Regions from separate parts of the Streptomyces sp. NBC_01013 genome, predicted to be linked through region 1. Evidence: riboswitches for the same ligand, from Rfam matches in the RefSeq annotation. Region 1 holds a riboswitch; each other region holds the start of a gene.
The links. A riboswitch is a leader RNA that binds a small molecule or an ion and turns the genes downstream of it on or off. The one in region 1 is predicted to bind thiamine pyrophosphate.

Region 2: linked by a shared signal. The riboswitch ahead of thiC (phosphomethylpyrimidine synthase ThiC) and the one ahead of OG538_RS02675 (purine-cytosine permease family protein) in region 1 are both predicted to bind thiamine pyrophosphate.
Region 3: linked by a shared signal. The riboswitch ahead of OG538_RS09375 (thiamine ABC transporter substrate binding subunit) and the one ahead of OG538_RS02675 (purine-cytosine permease family protein) in region 1 are both predicted to bind thiamine pyrophosphate.

The regions. Positions count from the first base shown of each region.
Region 1 covers NZ_CP108687.1:615,927-620,479, reverse strand. Annotated here, with positions in the region: gene OG538_RS02680 (dienelactone hydrolase family protein) at 1-314, shown strand, start outside; gene OG538_RS02675 (purine-cytosine permease family protein) at 387-1,787, opposite strand; TPP riboswitch at 1,778-1,872, opposite strand; gene OG538_RS02670 (FBP domain-containing protein) at 2,164-2,658, opposite strand; gene OG538_RS02665 (NUDIX hydrolase) at 2,715-3,218, opposite strand; gene OG538_RS02660 (hypothetical protein) at 3,292-4,212, opposite strand; gene OG538_RS02655 (SPFH domain-containing protein) at 4,209-4,553, opposite strand, start outside.
Region 2 covers NZ_CP108687.1:4,112,237-4,116,789, reverse strand. Annotated here, with positions in the region: gene OG538_RS17810 (IclR family transcriptional regulator) at 1-167, shown strand, start outside; gene OG538_RS17805 (SsgA family sporulation/cell division regulator) at 269-706, shown strand; gene OG538_RS17800 (YibE/F family protein) at 787-2,118, opposite strand; TPP riboswitch at 2,189-2,322, shown strand; gene thiC (phosphomethylpyrimidine synthase ThiC) at 2,315-4,090, shown strand; gene OG538_RS17790 (hypothetical protein) at 4,142-4,553, opposite strand, start outside.
Region 3 covers NZ_CP108687.1:2,210,419-2,214,971, reverse strand. Annotated here, with positions in the region: gene rlmN (23S rRNA (adenine(2503)-C(2))-methyltransferase RlmN) at 270-1,376, shown strand; TPP riboswitch at 1,418-1,534, shown strand; gene OG538_RS09375 (thiamine ABC transporter substrate binding subunit) at 1,616-2,716, shown strand; gene OG538_RS09370 (ABC transporter permease) at 2,803-4,416, shown strand; gene OG538_RS09365 (ABC transporter ATP-binding protein) at 4,419-4,553, shown strand, end outside.

The DNA of each region.
Region 1 (4,553 bases):
CCGTGGCCCACCCCGGCGAGGTGGCCGCCGTAGCCGGATTCCACGGCCCCGTGGGCGCCGACGGGCCCGACAGTCTGCGCCGTCTCACCGGAGAGGTCTATTTCGCTCATGCCGAGGCCGACCTGACCCCCGAGGCCCTCGCCGAACTCAACCAGAAGGTCGAAGCCTCGGGCGTCACGTACACCTCCGAGGTCTATCCCGGCACCGTCCACGGCTTCACCATGTCCGACACCGATGCCTTCGACTCAGCCGCCCTGCAACGCCATTGGGACGGTCTGCTGCCCCTTCTCGACCGCACCCTGGCCGACAACTGAGGCTCCGGCCGTGGAATCCGTGTCCGGAGACCACGGCCTCGGAGTCGGCCCGTACCGGAACGTCCCGCCGCGTCAGGGGCGGTGGCGCAGGCGAAGTGGTGCATAGACCGCCAGGGCCACGAGGAACGCCACACCGTAGGCGAGGTCCGCCCCGTGCAGCGCCTCCGCGACCGGACCCACGTACAGGCTGGTGCTCATGAAAGGCACCGCCGCCGCGAAGCCGAGGGTGAAGGCGGTCAGCGCCGGCCACCACGGCTGCGGGCGGGAGGTCTCGGTCGCCAGGTCGATGGGGGAACCGCCGCGGGCCTTGGCCCGGACGATCCAGTCGACGGCCACGATCGCGACGAACGCGGGGATCCAGTAGCCCACGAGAAGCAGGACGTTCTGGAAGCGTGCCGTGGTGTCGGCCGCATGCATCCACAGCACGAGCGGGAATCCGAGTGCGGCGGCGAGTGCCGCGGCCACGGGACGCGGCAGGCGGACCCCCATCGTCTGCAACGCCAGCGATCCGCTGTAGTCGTTCATGGCGTTGCTGCACAGTGCGGCCAGCGCCACGGCGAGCAGTCCGAACGCTCCGAGGGCGCCCCCGCCGAGCAGTGTGTCGATGCCGCGGGCGGTCTGGTCGGTGAACACGGACGCGCCCCACAGGCCGAGGGCCTGGACTGCCACGAAGGAGGAGCTGATCCCGAGGAGCGTGCACCAGAACATGTGCGGCCGGGACGCCGTGCGCGGCAGATAGCGGCTGAAGTCGCTGGCGTACGGCGCCCAGGACAGCGCCAGGCTCAGGGCGATCGTGCAGGTCAGGACGAAGGCGCCCGCCCGGTCGGCGCCGTGCGCCGTGCCGGTGGCGGCGGGGTGCACACCGTTCAGGAGCTTCGTGGAGAGCGCGGCGAACGCGGCGGCGAGAGCGAAGGTCATCATGGTTTGGAGCCGGTGGATCACCTCGTACCCCAGGACGCCGAGCGCACCCTGGGCAGCCATCATGACCAGCACACCCAGCCAGAACGGCCAGCCGCACAGCTGGGCCAGCGCGTCACCGCCGAACAAGCCGATCAGTGCGTCCCAGGCGATGGACGACAGCCATTGCAGTGCGCCGGGCAGCACGACACCCCTGCCGAACGCCAGCCGGGCGAGAGGTAGTTGGCCGGCGCCGGTCTGGCTGCCCCAGGTGCCCAGATACGCGGTGGGCACGGCACCGAGGAGCGTGCCGAGCGCGACGGCGGTGAGCGCCGTGGCGAAGTCCAGGCCCAGCGCGATGCCGACGGTGCCGGTGAAGACGCCGGTCATCGTCAGGTTGGGGGCGAACCAGACCGTGAACAGCCTTCCGGGCCTGCCGTAGCGGCGGCCCTCGGGCACGGGGGCTATCCCGTGCGCTTCGATGCGCAGATCGCCGGCGGCAGTGGGCATGCGCCCGTGGAACGCGGGCTGCGGGGCCGCGGCTGCGTGTTCGTCCTGGGCATGCGGCAATGACATGAAGACATCCCTCCGCCAGTGCTAACTGGTTCAGGTTCGACGGGTGTGTTCTCAGCCCCTGTGCGGGGCACCCCGTGTCCGGTGCGGCGGCCAGAATAGCCGGACGTGCGCGGGTCGCGGTGCGGCGGGTCGGACAGCGAACGCGCAGCGGAAGCCGCCGTGCCCGATCGTGCTGTCACGGGTGTTGGAGGTCTGCGCGGCGATTAGCCTGCGGTGGGGCGGCGCCGGCTTCGGGTCGGAGCCGGGCTCGACGGCTGCGGGACGTACAGCGGGCCCCGGCCGGATCACGTACCAGCACGTCCGGGCAGCCGTTCCGCGCGCAGGGTCGTGCCCGTCCCGACCGCAGGAGCGCCGGGGCGGGCACGGCGGTCCCCGCTCAGCCGAAGAGCTTGGCGACGTATGCCGAGAGATTGGCCTTCGTGCGGTCGATCTGCTCCTCCACGGTCAGCGACTCCTTGAAGCGGGCGCCCGAGGCCACGGCCTTCTTCCCCCGTACATAGAGCGAGCACGCCAGGTCGGTGCACATGTACAGACCCACCGAATTGCCCTCGCGCCCGGCCGGGCCCGCCTTGCGGGCGGTCTGCAGGGAGACTCCGCTGCCCGGGTGCGTGGTCAGACACAGTGAGCACATGCTGCGGTGGAGGAAACCGCGCTGCTGGGAGGGGAAGCGCAGCGAGATTCCGGTCGGCCGGCCCTCGTGCTCGGTGACGATGTAGCTGCGCCCCGGGGCAGAGAGATCACGCCACCCCAGGAAGTCGAGATCGTCCCACGGCAGCTCGTCGAGATCGCGGGGCAGCGGCAGACGCCCGGCTTCTCCCTTGGAGCAGTTGACGAACGATGTGCGGATGTCCTGTTCGGTCACGGCCTTCATACGGACGACGCTAACTCTGCCTATGAGCCCTAGGCAAATGATTAATTGATTTAGGGCTATGCCTGTGTGCTCTCGGTCACGATGTCCAGCCGGTGCACGGGAGGGTGCGTGATCCCGAGATCGGGGCGCCAGGCGGCGAGGATCTGCGCCGTGGGGTGGAAGAGCGGCGCCGGCAGGTCCTCGGGCCGGATCCACTGCCAGGTGCTGATGAGATGGGGTTCCGTCACCTGCACGGTGGCGTCCCGGGAGGTCAACAGCGCGGCCATGGTCACCCGGTTGATCCCCTGCACCGCGTCGTGCAGCATCGCGAACACGCGTACCTCGTGCTCGGCGGCCTCCAGCCCCGTCTCTTCCCGGAGCTCACGTACTGCCGCCGCCGCGATGGACTCGTGCGTCGGATCGACCTTGCCGCCGGGGAGCTCCCAGGTGCCGCTGTGATGCCGCCCGAGGAGGATCCGTCCCTGCCCGTCCCGCACGATCACGCCGACACCCAGAGCCGCTTGGGCCAGGGGCGGGCGGGAGTTGCGGGCGGGGATCTGCGAAGTCGCTTCGCTGTCCATGGTGTTCCTCGTGGGATTCGGTGACCGGTACGGGGCACCGAGCCTACGTGCGGGGCCGGTGTCCGGCGGGCGGTCACACGGCCAGTCGCAGCGAGGTGGCCGAGATGCCGAGCCGCACGGTCTGCCCCCACGTCAGCTCCAGCGCGTCCGCCTCCATGCCATCGCCGAAGACCACCAGCCGGTCGGACTCCACGGTCAGCCGCAGCCCCTGCCCGCGGCCCAGTTCGCCCGAGACGAGCGAGGTGCCCGTGGCCGGTGACGGCCAGGCCTCCCGGACGAACCAGAGCAGCCGGGGGTCGGACGGACCGGGCAGGGGCAGGGCGCTGCGGCGTTCCTGCCACAGGGAGCGCAGCCACCCGGTGGCGCCGGTGCCGGTGCCGACCAGCACGCCGGACGAGGCCTGCGGTTCGGTGGACGAGGCATGCGGCCCGGCGGGGGAGTCCGCCGGCCCTACGCCGAGGCGGTAGCGCGCGGTCTGGTGCCCGGACGGGCCGAGGTAGATCTCGTTGAGCGCCACGAGCCGCTGCGTGTCGTCGGCCACCGCCTCGACCATGGTCAGCTCGTCCGCGGGGGCGCCCGGGGCCACGGCGGCCCGTAGCAGCGCTGCCGCGTCGGCCGGGCGGTGGCGCACCAGAACGCCGGGATTGCGGCCGGGGTCGGTGTCGATGCCCACGACCGGCTGCCCGGAGAGGTACTTGGCGGCGTTGGCGACCAGACCGTCCTGGCCGACGACGACCACCACGTCCTCGGGTGCGAACAGGAACCGGTCCAGGTCCGCCCGCTCCACCCGGGAGTGGCGCCACTGGAGCGGAACGGCAGCCGCCACGTCGGCCAGGGCCTGCCGGGTCCGTTCGTGCCGCCGGGCCACGTCGTCGATGGACCGGCCCCGGCTGGAGAGGAAGAACGCGGCCTGACCGTGCGTCCCGTGCCGGGCCAGCAACTCCTCGTACTCGGTGGTGCGGTGGACCAGGACCGCCCTCGGGGCCAGACTCACGCCCGGGTCTCCGGTGAGGTCCGGCCGAGCTTGGTGAGCAGGCCCGTGAGGACGTCGGGGGAGAGGGTGAGGCTGTCGATGCGCGGCAGGTTCTCGGCGAGCCGGGTCGCTGCCAGTGCGTGCAGGGTCGCGGCCTCCACCTCGCCGTGCACCCGCAGCCAGGCCGCCTGTGACTCGGCACGGGCCGCGCCGACCTCACGGGCCGCTTCGGCCTCGGCGCGGGCGAGACGCACCTTGCGCGCCGCCTCCGCCTCGGCGCGCACGCCGTCGGCCGCCGCGTGCTCCTCGGCCTCACGGCGGGTGTTGGTGCCGCGTTGCTCGACCAGCTGCTCCTCGCGTCG
Region 2 (4,553 bases), 3.5 Mb from region 1:
TGGGAACGGTCTGCGCGGCCATCCCGATCACGGCCGGATTCACGGCTGCCGCAATGGCCATTTCGGTCCCCCTTGACCAGGAAGAACGGTTGCTCCCCGCAGTCGAACGACTACGTTCCGAAGTGGCCAGCCTCTTGCGTTCGTTCGTGTTCTCTATCAGTATCTGAAAAATCACTCCTTGTGATCTGCTATCGGGTGCACCACGATGGCGTCAATAGGGCCATGGGGGATCATTCCTGGCCAGATTCATCTACTGCGGGGTTGAACGATGCGCGAGTCGGTTCAAGCTGAGGTCATGATGAGCTTCCTCGTCTCCGAGGAGCTCTCTTTCCGTATCCCGGTGGAGCTCCGGTACGAAGTGTGCGATCCGTACGCGATCCGGATGACCTTCCATCTGCCCGGCGACGCCCCCGTCACCTGGGCTTTCGGCCGTGAGCTGCTGCTCGACGGTCTCAACAGCCCCAGTGGTGACGGCGATGTGCACATCGGGCCCACGGAGCCCGAAGGCCTCTCCGACGTCCACATCCGGCTCCAGGTGGGCGCCGACCGTGCGCTGTTCAGGGCCGGCACGGCACCCCTGGTGGCATTCCTCGACCGGACGGACAAGCTCGTGCCGCTCGGCCAGGAGTGCACGCTGGGTGATTTCGAGGGCAATTTGGAAGAGGCACTGGGACGGATTCTGGCCGAGGAGCAGAACGCCGGCTGACGAAGGCGGTGCCCATGGCCTGTATGCCGGTCGAACAGCACACCTGCCGAACGGGTGAATCGCTCTCCGTGTCCGGGCACTCAGGACCTCGTCCGGCGGCGGTGCCCCCTGCCGCTTCGCGCGGATGCCGGAGCTCCGGAATCTGCGGCGAGTCCGGTGCGGTCCGCGGAGACGACCAGTGCCGCGAGCGCGGTGGTCACAGGTACCGAGGCGACCAGTCCGATCGAGCCGATCAGTGTGCGCACGATTTCCTCCGCCACCAGTTCGCTGTTGGCCACCGTCCCCACGCCGCTCTGGGCGATCGAGAACAGCAGCAGCAGTGGAAGCGCGGCGCCCGCATACGCGAGCACCAGGGTGTTGACCACTGAGGCGATGTGGTCGCGCCCGATCCTGATGCCTGCCCGGTAGAGATCCTTCGCGCTCATCGTCGGGTCCGCCTGGTGCAGTTCCCAGACCGCCGAGGTCTGGGTGACCGTCACATCGTCGAGCACCCCCAGGGAACCGATGATGACGCCGGCCAGCAGCAGTCCGCTCATGTCGATGTGCGGATACAGGCCGTGGATGAGGCCGGTGTTGTCGTCGGTGTTCCCGCTCAGAGTCGCCCAGCCGACGAAGAGCGAGCCGAGGAGCCCGATCAGCAGCAGCGAGATCAGGGTGCCGATGACGGCGACGGAGGTGCGGGCTGTCAGTCCATGGCAGATGTAGAGGGCGATCAGCATGATGGCGCTTGCCCCCACGACTGCCACGACCAGCGGGTTCGAGCCCTGCAGAATCCCCGGAAGGATGAACAGGGTCAGGATGGCGAACGACAGGGCGAGTGCCACCAGGGCCATTACCCCGCGCATTCTGCCCACGACGACCACGACCAGCGCGAAGATCCCGGCCAGCAGCATCAACGGGAACTTCCGGTTCACATCGGTGACGGAGTACTGGAGGTCATGGGGCGCGTCGGGGGCGTAGGCGACGACCACCCCCTGCCCGTCCCGTAGTTGCCGGGGCGCGTCGGGCTGGACGACCTCGACGAACTTCCGGCCCTTGTCCTGCCCGCTCGTGATCTCGACGGTGGCCTTCTTGCAGAGGGCGGCCCCTTCGGCCCGCTCGCCCGTGGGCGGTGCGGTCTCAACGCTGAGGGGCAGCTGGGAGGCGTTCACGTCCTTGCAGTCGACTCTGTCGATGTTCACCACCTTGCCCTGTTGGGTCTGCCGGTCGAAGCCGACACCGGTGCGCTCGTGCGCCGGCGCACCACCGGGCCAGAGGACCACGAGCCCGACGACGACCGCGGCCGCGAACGGAATCAGCACGGCGGCGATCACCTTGCGCAGATGGCCGGAGACGGGAGCGGCGGGCCCGTGGCTGTGCGTGTGCGCGTGCTGATGGGCCTGTGTTTCGAAGTCGCTATGAGGGGACGTCACCGGCCGATCATCGCAACTACGGAAGGGCCCTCTGTTCAGTCGGCCGATGAGGGCGCTAGCGTGGTGGCACCTTTGCACACGCGGGAGCTCGGAGCACCGGGCTGAGAGGGCGCTGATCTCCGTACGTCCGTACGGGACTCGCTGCGCCGACCGCCGAACCTGTTACCGGGTAATGCCGGCGTAGGGAGTAGGTCTCATGACCACATCGGACACGCGCACGCCTGCCTCGAATGAGAACGACGAGGCCGGAAAGTCCATCGGATGGCACAAGGGGTACGTCCAGGGCTCACGCCCGGACCTCCGGGTGCCGGTCCGTCAGGTGCACCTCACCAACGGCAAGGACGTGACGCTGTACGACACGTCGGGGCCGTACACCGATCCCTCGACCGAGACGGACGTCCGCCGGGGACTGGCGCCGTTGCGGGAGAACTGGATCATCGCCCGCGGCGACACCGAGGAGTACACGGGCCGTCCCGCACGCCCGGAGGACGACGGGCTGAAGCACACGTCACCGCGCGGTGGGCTGCGCAATCTGGACGCCGTCTTCCCCGGCCGTCCCCGACAGCCCCGGCGCAGCCGGGACGGGCGCCCCGTCACCCAGCTCGCGTACGCCCGGCGGGGCGAGGTGACCCCGGAGATGGAGTACGTGGCGATCCGGGAGAACGTCGAGCCCGAGACCGTGCGCGAAGAGATCGCCGCGGGCCGGGCCGTTCTGCCGGCCAACGTCAACCACCCGGAGATCGAGCCGATGATCATCGGCAAGCGGTTCCTGGTGAAGGTGAACGCCAACATCGGCAACTCCGCGGTCTCGTCCTCCATCGAGGAGGAGGTGGACAAGATGACCTGGGCGACCAAGTGGGGCGCCGACACGGTCATGGATCTGTCCACCGGCCGCAACATTCACACCACCCGTGAGTGGGTTCTTCGCAACTCCCCGGTGCCGATCGGCACCGTGCCGCTCTACCAGGCACTCGAGAAGGTGGACGGCAGGGCGGAGGAGCTGACCTGGGAGATCTACAAGGACACCGTCATCGAGCAGGCCGAGCAGGGCGTCGACTACATGACGGTTCACGCCGGCGTGCGCCTGCCGTACGTGCCGCTGACGGCGCGCCGCAAGACCGGCATCGTCTCCCGGGGCGGCTCGATCATGGCGGCGTGGTGCCTCGCGCACCACACGGAGTCGTTCCTCTACGAGAACTTCGAGGAGCTCTGCGAGATCCTTGCCTCGTACGACGTGACGTACTCCCTGGGCGACGGGCTGCGGCCCGGGTCGATCGCGGACGCCAACGACGAGGCCCAGTTCGCGGAGCTGCGTACGCTCGGCGAGCTGAACGCGGTCGCCAAGCGGTTCGGGGTCCAGACCATGATCGAGGGTCCCGGACACGTTCCGATGCACAAGATCAAGGAGAACATCGACCTCCAGCAGGAGATCTGCGAGGAGGCGCCGTTCTACACCCTCGGCCCCCTGACGACCGATGTGGCGCCGGCGTACGACCACATCACCTCGGGCATCGGTGCGGCGATGATCGCCTGGTGGGGTACGGCGATGCTCTGCTACGTGACGCCCAAGGAGCACCTCGGTCTTCCTGACCGGGACGACGTGAAGACCGGGGTCATCACCTACAAGATCGCGGCCCATGCGGCTGACCTGGCCAAGGGCCACCCGGGGGCGCAGGAGTGGGACGACGCGCTGTCGGACGCCCGGTTCGAGTTCCGATGGGAGGACCAGTTCAATCTGGCCCTCGACCCGGACACCGCACGGGAGTTCCATGACGAGACGCTGCCGGCCGAACCGGCGAAGACGGCGCACTTCTGCTCGATGTGCGGCCCGAAGTTCTGCTCGATGAAGATCTCCCAGGACATCCGGCGCGAGCACGGCGGTTCACAGGCGGAGATCGAGGCGGGGATGGCGGAGAAGTCCAAGGAGTTCGCGGAGGCGGGCAACCGGGTCTATCTGCCCATCGCGGAGTAGGTCCCGGAGCTCGGGAGGCCCTGCGACGGGCCTCCCGAGCCCCTGAACCCGTCAGTCCAGCTCGTGTTCGGGTCCCCCGAAGTCGGGACTGGTGAAGTCCGGACTGGTGAACGTCGGGCGGGGCGCGGCGGCCGGGCCGTCGTCCGGGCTGGAGAAGTCCGGCCTGCTGTAGCCGATCTTCGGGATGCGGTTGGCCGAGCGGTGCGGGATGCGCGCGGCGGGGGCGGCCCCCGGGTCGGCGAGTGCGTCCCTCAGGAACGGCAGGATCCCGCGTTCCAGCAGGGCGTGCCGCCAGGCCTCCCTGGCGCGGGCCACGTCCTCCGGCAGCTCCTCACCCTGCTCCTCGTCGGCCGGCGAGGTCGAGCCGTTGCGCAGAGCGGTGAGGAGAAGACCGACCGCGGCGACGAGGATCGCGGCCGCCGTGGCCGCCGTGAAGAACCAGCCCGCGCCCACCATGGTGTCC
Region 3 (4,553 bases), 1.6 Mb from region 1:
GGGTCCCGGATACCCCGCCCGGCCCGATCCATCGGCACCGTGGCCGGCCGCGTCGCCGCTCGCGTGCCGCCTTCACCGGGAGCCACGAACGGGCTCACCTGTGCGCGTACGGCCCGTGAGGGCCGGCCGCCCGGGGTGCGATCGGTCACTGTCCTGCGTGCGGCCGGGCCGTCGCGGGGCCGTCGCGGGGCCGTCGGCGGCGGCCCGATGACGGACCTCACCGCTGACGAGCACCGGCACCTCGGCGTGTCTGCGACACTGGAGGAACCATGCCTAAGCCCGGAGAACTCACTTTCGTCGCGCCCCGCGGAGCCAAGAAGCCCCCGCGCCACCTCGCCGACCTCACGCCCGCCGAGCGCAAGGAAGCAGTCGCCGCGACCGGCGAGAAGCCTTTCCGCGCGCAGCAGCTCTCGCAGCACTACTTCGCGCGGTATGCGCACGACCCGTCGGAGTGGACCAACATCCCCGCCGGATCGCGCGACAAGCTGGCCGAGGCGTTGTTCCCCGATCTGATGTCCGTGATCCGGCACATCAGCTGCGACGACGACACCACCCGTAAGACGCTGTGGAAGCTGCACGACGGGACGCTGGTCGAGTCGGTGCTGATGCGTTATCCCGAGCGCGTCACGATGTGCATCTCCTCGCAGGCCGGCTGCGGCATGAACTGCCCGTTCTGCGCCACCGGGCAGGCCGGGCTCGACCGCAACCTCTCCACCGCCGAGATCGTCCACCAGATCGTCGACGGTATGCGGGCGCTGCGCGACGGCGAGGTCCCGGGCGGACCGGCCCGGCTCTCCAACATCGTCTTCATGGGTATGGGCGAACCGCTCGCCAACTACAACCGCGTGGTCGGCGCGATCCGTCGGCTGACCGATCCGGAGCCCGACGGGCTCGGCCTCTCGCAGCGCGGGATCACCGTCTCCACCGTCGGCCTCGTCCCCGCGATGCTGCGATTCGCCGACGAGGGCTTCAAGTGCCGTCTCGCCGTCTCGCTGCATGCCCCCGACGACGAGCTGCGTGACACGCTCGTGCCCGTGAACACCCGGTGGAAGGTGCGCGAGGTCCTGGACGCCGCTTGGGAGTACGCGGAGAAGTCCGGCCGCCGCATCTCCATCGAGTACGCGCTGATCCGCGACATCAACGACCAGGCGTGGCGGGGCGACCGGCTCGGCCGGCTGCTCAAGGGCAAGCGGGTTCACGTCAACCTGATCCCGCTCAACCCGACGCCCGGATCGAAGTGGACCGCTTCTCGACCCGAGGACGAGAAGGCGTTCGTCGAGGCGATCGCCGCCCACGGGGTGCCGGTGACCGTGCGGGACACTCGTGGCCAGGAGATCGACGGGGCCTGCGGACAGCTGGCGGCATCCGAGCGCTGAGGCCGAAATCGGCCGTGTAGCCTGGGCTCGAAAGCAACTTCATATTCCGACAGGGGAGCGCCACAGCGCTGAGAGTGCGGCACCGAGAACAGGTTGGCCGCAGACCCTCTGAACCTCGCCCGGGTCATTCCGGGTAGGAAGTTCGGACCTTACTCAAGCTGTTGCGCCCTGCCCGCTTCCGGTTTCCGCCGGTGCGGGCAGGGCCGCGTCTCTTCCTGGTCATACCCAGGAGGAATCACATGAGCACCACCAGGAAGATCGCGGTGACGGCCGTCGCCGCCGCAATCGGCGCGACCGCGCTCACCGGATGCGGCAGCTCCGACGACTCGGCATCGGGTTCCGGTGGAACCCGGGGCACGGGCTCCAAGACCGTCACCCTCGTCAGCCACGACTCCTTCAACGCCTCCAAGGGCGTGCTGAAGGAGTTCACCCGGCAGACCGGTTACACCGTCAAGGTGCTGAAGAGCGGTGACGCGGGCGCGGCACTCAACCAGGAGATCCTGACCAAGGGCTCGCCGCGCGGCGACGTGTTCTTCGGCGTGGACAACACCCTGCTCTCGCGCGCCCTCGACAACGGGCTGTTCACGCCGTACGAGGCCAAGGGCCTCGACCGGGTCGCGGCCGACGTCCAGCTGGACGACAAGCACAGGGTCACCCCGGTCGACACCGGCGACATCTGCGTCAACTACGACAAGAAGTACTTCGCCGACAAGAAGCTCGCTCCGCCGCAGTCCTTCGAGGACCTGGCGAAGCCCGCGTACAAGAACCTCCTCGTCACCGAGAACGCCGCGACCTCCTCGCCCGGCCTCGGGTTCCTCCTCGGCAGCGTTGCCACCTACGGCGCGGACGGCTACCAGGACTACTGGAAGAAGCTGAAGAACAACGGCGTCAAGGTCGTCGACGGTTGGGAGCAGGCGTACAACGAGGAGTTCTCCGGTTCCGCGGGCGGCAAGAAGGCCAAGGCGGACCGGCCGCTCGTCGTCAGTTACGCCTCCAGCCCGCCCGTCGAGGTGCTGTACGCGGACCCGCAGCCGAAGACCGCCCCCACCGGCGTCGCCACCGGGACGTGCTTCCGCCAGATCGAGTTCGCCGGCCTGCTCGACGGGGCGAAGAACGCGGCGGGTGGCAAGGCGCTCCTGGACTTCCTGATCGGCAAGCAGTTCCAGGAGGACATGCCGCTCAACATGTTCGTCAGCCCGGTCACCAAGGGCGCGAAGGTGCCGGACCTCTTCACGAAGTTCGGTGCCACGGTCGACAAGCCGACGACCGTCGCCCCCGACGAGATCGCCAAGAACCGTGAGCAGTGGGTCCAGTCATGGTCCTCGCTCGTAGTGAAGTAGCGAAGACTCCCGCACGCGGACCGGGCGCGCGCGGGAAGGCCGCGCGCGTCCGGTCCCTGCGCGGGGGCGCGGTGCGGCTCGGTCTGATGGCCGTGCCCGTGGCGTTCTTCGCGTTGTTCTTCGCCTATCCCGTCGCCGCGATCGTGGGGCGCGGGCTCAAGGCCGAAGGCGTATGGCAGTTCGGCCGGTTCGGCGAGGTGCTGGGCCGGCCGGACATCCAGAACGTCCTCTGGTTCACGCTCTGGCAGGCCCTCGCCTCGACCGCGTTGACCCTGCTGGTCGCGCTGCCGGGCGCGTACGTCTTCGCGCGGTTCGACTTCCCCGGCAAGCAGGTGCTGCGGGCGGTCGTCACCGTGCCGTTCGTCCTCCCGACCGTTGTCGTCGGCACGGCGTTCCTCGCGCTGCTCGGCCGCGGCGGCTTCCTCGACGGGCTCTGGGGTGTGCGGCTCGACACCACGGTGTGGGCGATCCTGCTGGCCCACGTCTTCTTCAACTACGCCGTCGTCGTGCGCACCGTCGGTGGACTCTGGGCGCAGCTCGACCCCCGGCAGGAGGAGGCCGCGCGGGTCCTCGGCGCGGGGCGTTTCGCCGCTTGGCGCCGTGTCACCCTCCCCGCGCTCGGCCCCGCCGTGGCTGCCGCGGCGCTGATGGTCTTCCTGTTCACCTTCACCTCCTTCGGTGTCGTGCAGATCCTCGGCGGACCGGGCTTCTCCACGCTGGAGGTGGAGATCTACCGGCAGACCGCGCAGTTGCTCGACCTGCCCACGGCTGCCGTGCTGACCCTGGTGCAGTTCGTCGCGGTCGGCGCCGTGCTGGCCGTGCACGCGTGGACCGTGCGGCGCAGGGAGACCGCGCTGAAGCTCGTCGATCCGGCTCAGACGTCCCGCAGGCCGCGCGGAGCGGGCCAGTGGGCGCTGCTCGGAGGCGTGCTGCTGACCGTGCTGGTGCTGATTCTGCTGCCGCTCGGTGTCCTGGTGGAGCGGTCGCTCGATGTGTCCGGCGGCCACGGGTTCGCCTACTACCGTGCGCTGGCCTCGGCGGAGGCGAACAGCGGAACGTTCCTGGTCGCACCGATCGAGGCGATCGGGAACTCCCTGCGCTACGCCCTGGTCGCCACCCTCATCGCCCTGTTCGTCGGAGGACTGGCGGCCGCGGCCCTGACCAGGAAGGCGGGGCGGCTCGTCCGGGGATTCGACGCGTTGCTGATGCTGCCACTCGGCGTCTCCGCCGTCACCGTCGGCTTCGGCTTCCTGATCACCCTCGACGAGCCACCGCTGGATCTGCGTACCTCCTGGATCCTGGTGCCGCTCGCCCAGGCGCTCGTCGGAGTGCCCTTCGTCGTCCGCACCATGCTGCCGGTCCTCAGAGCGGTCGACGGGCGGCTGCGCGAAGCCGCCGCGGTGCTCGGCGCCTCCCCGTGGCGGGCCTGGCGTGAGGTGGATCTGCCGCTCGTGCGCCGGGCACTGCTGGTCGCCGCCGGATTCGCTTTCGCTGTGTCACTCGGCGAGTTCGGGGCCACCGTGTTCATCGCGCGGCCCGACAGTCCCACGCTCCCGGTGGCCGTCGCCCGGCTGCTCGGCCGGTCCGGGGAGCTCAACTACGGCCAGGCGATGGCCCTCAGCACCATTCTGATGCTCGTGTGCGCGGTGTCACTGCTGCTGCTCGAACGTATCCGTACGGACCGATCCGGGGAGTTCTAGAGATGCTGACGCTGGAATCGGCCACCGTGCGCTTCGGTGAGCGGGCGGCGCTCGACGCGGTGGACCTGGAGGTCGCCGAGCACGAGATCGTCTGTGTCCTGGGACCGAGCGGCAGTGGGAAGTCCACCCTGCTGCGC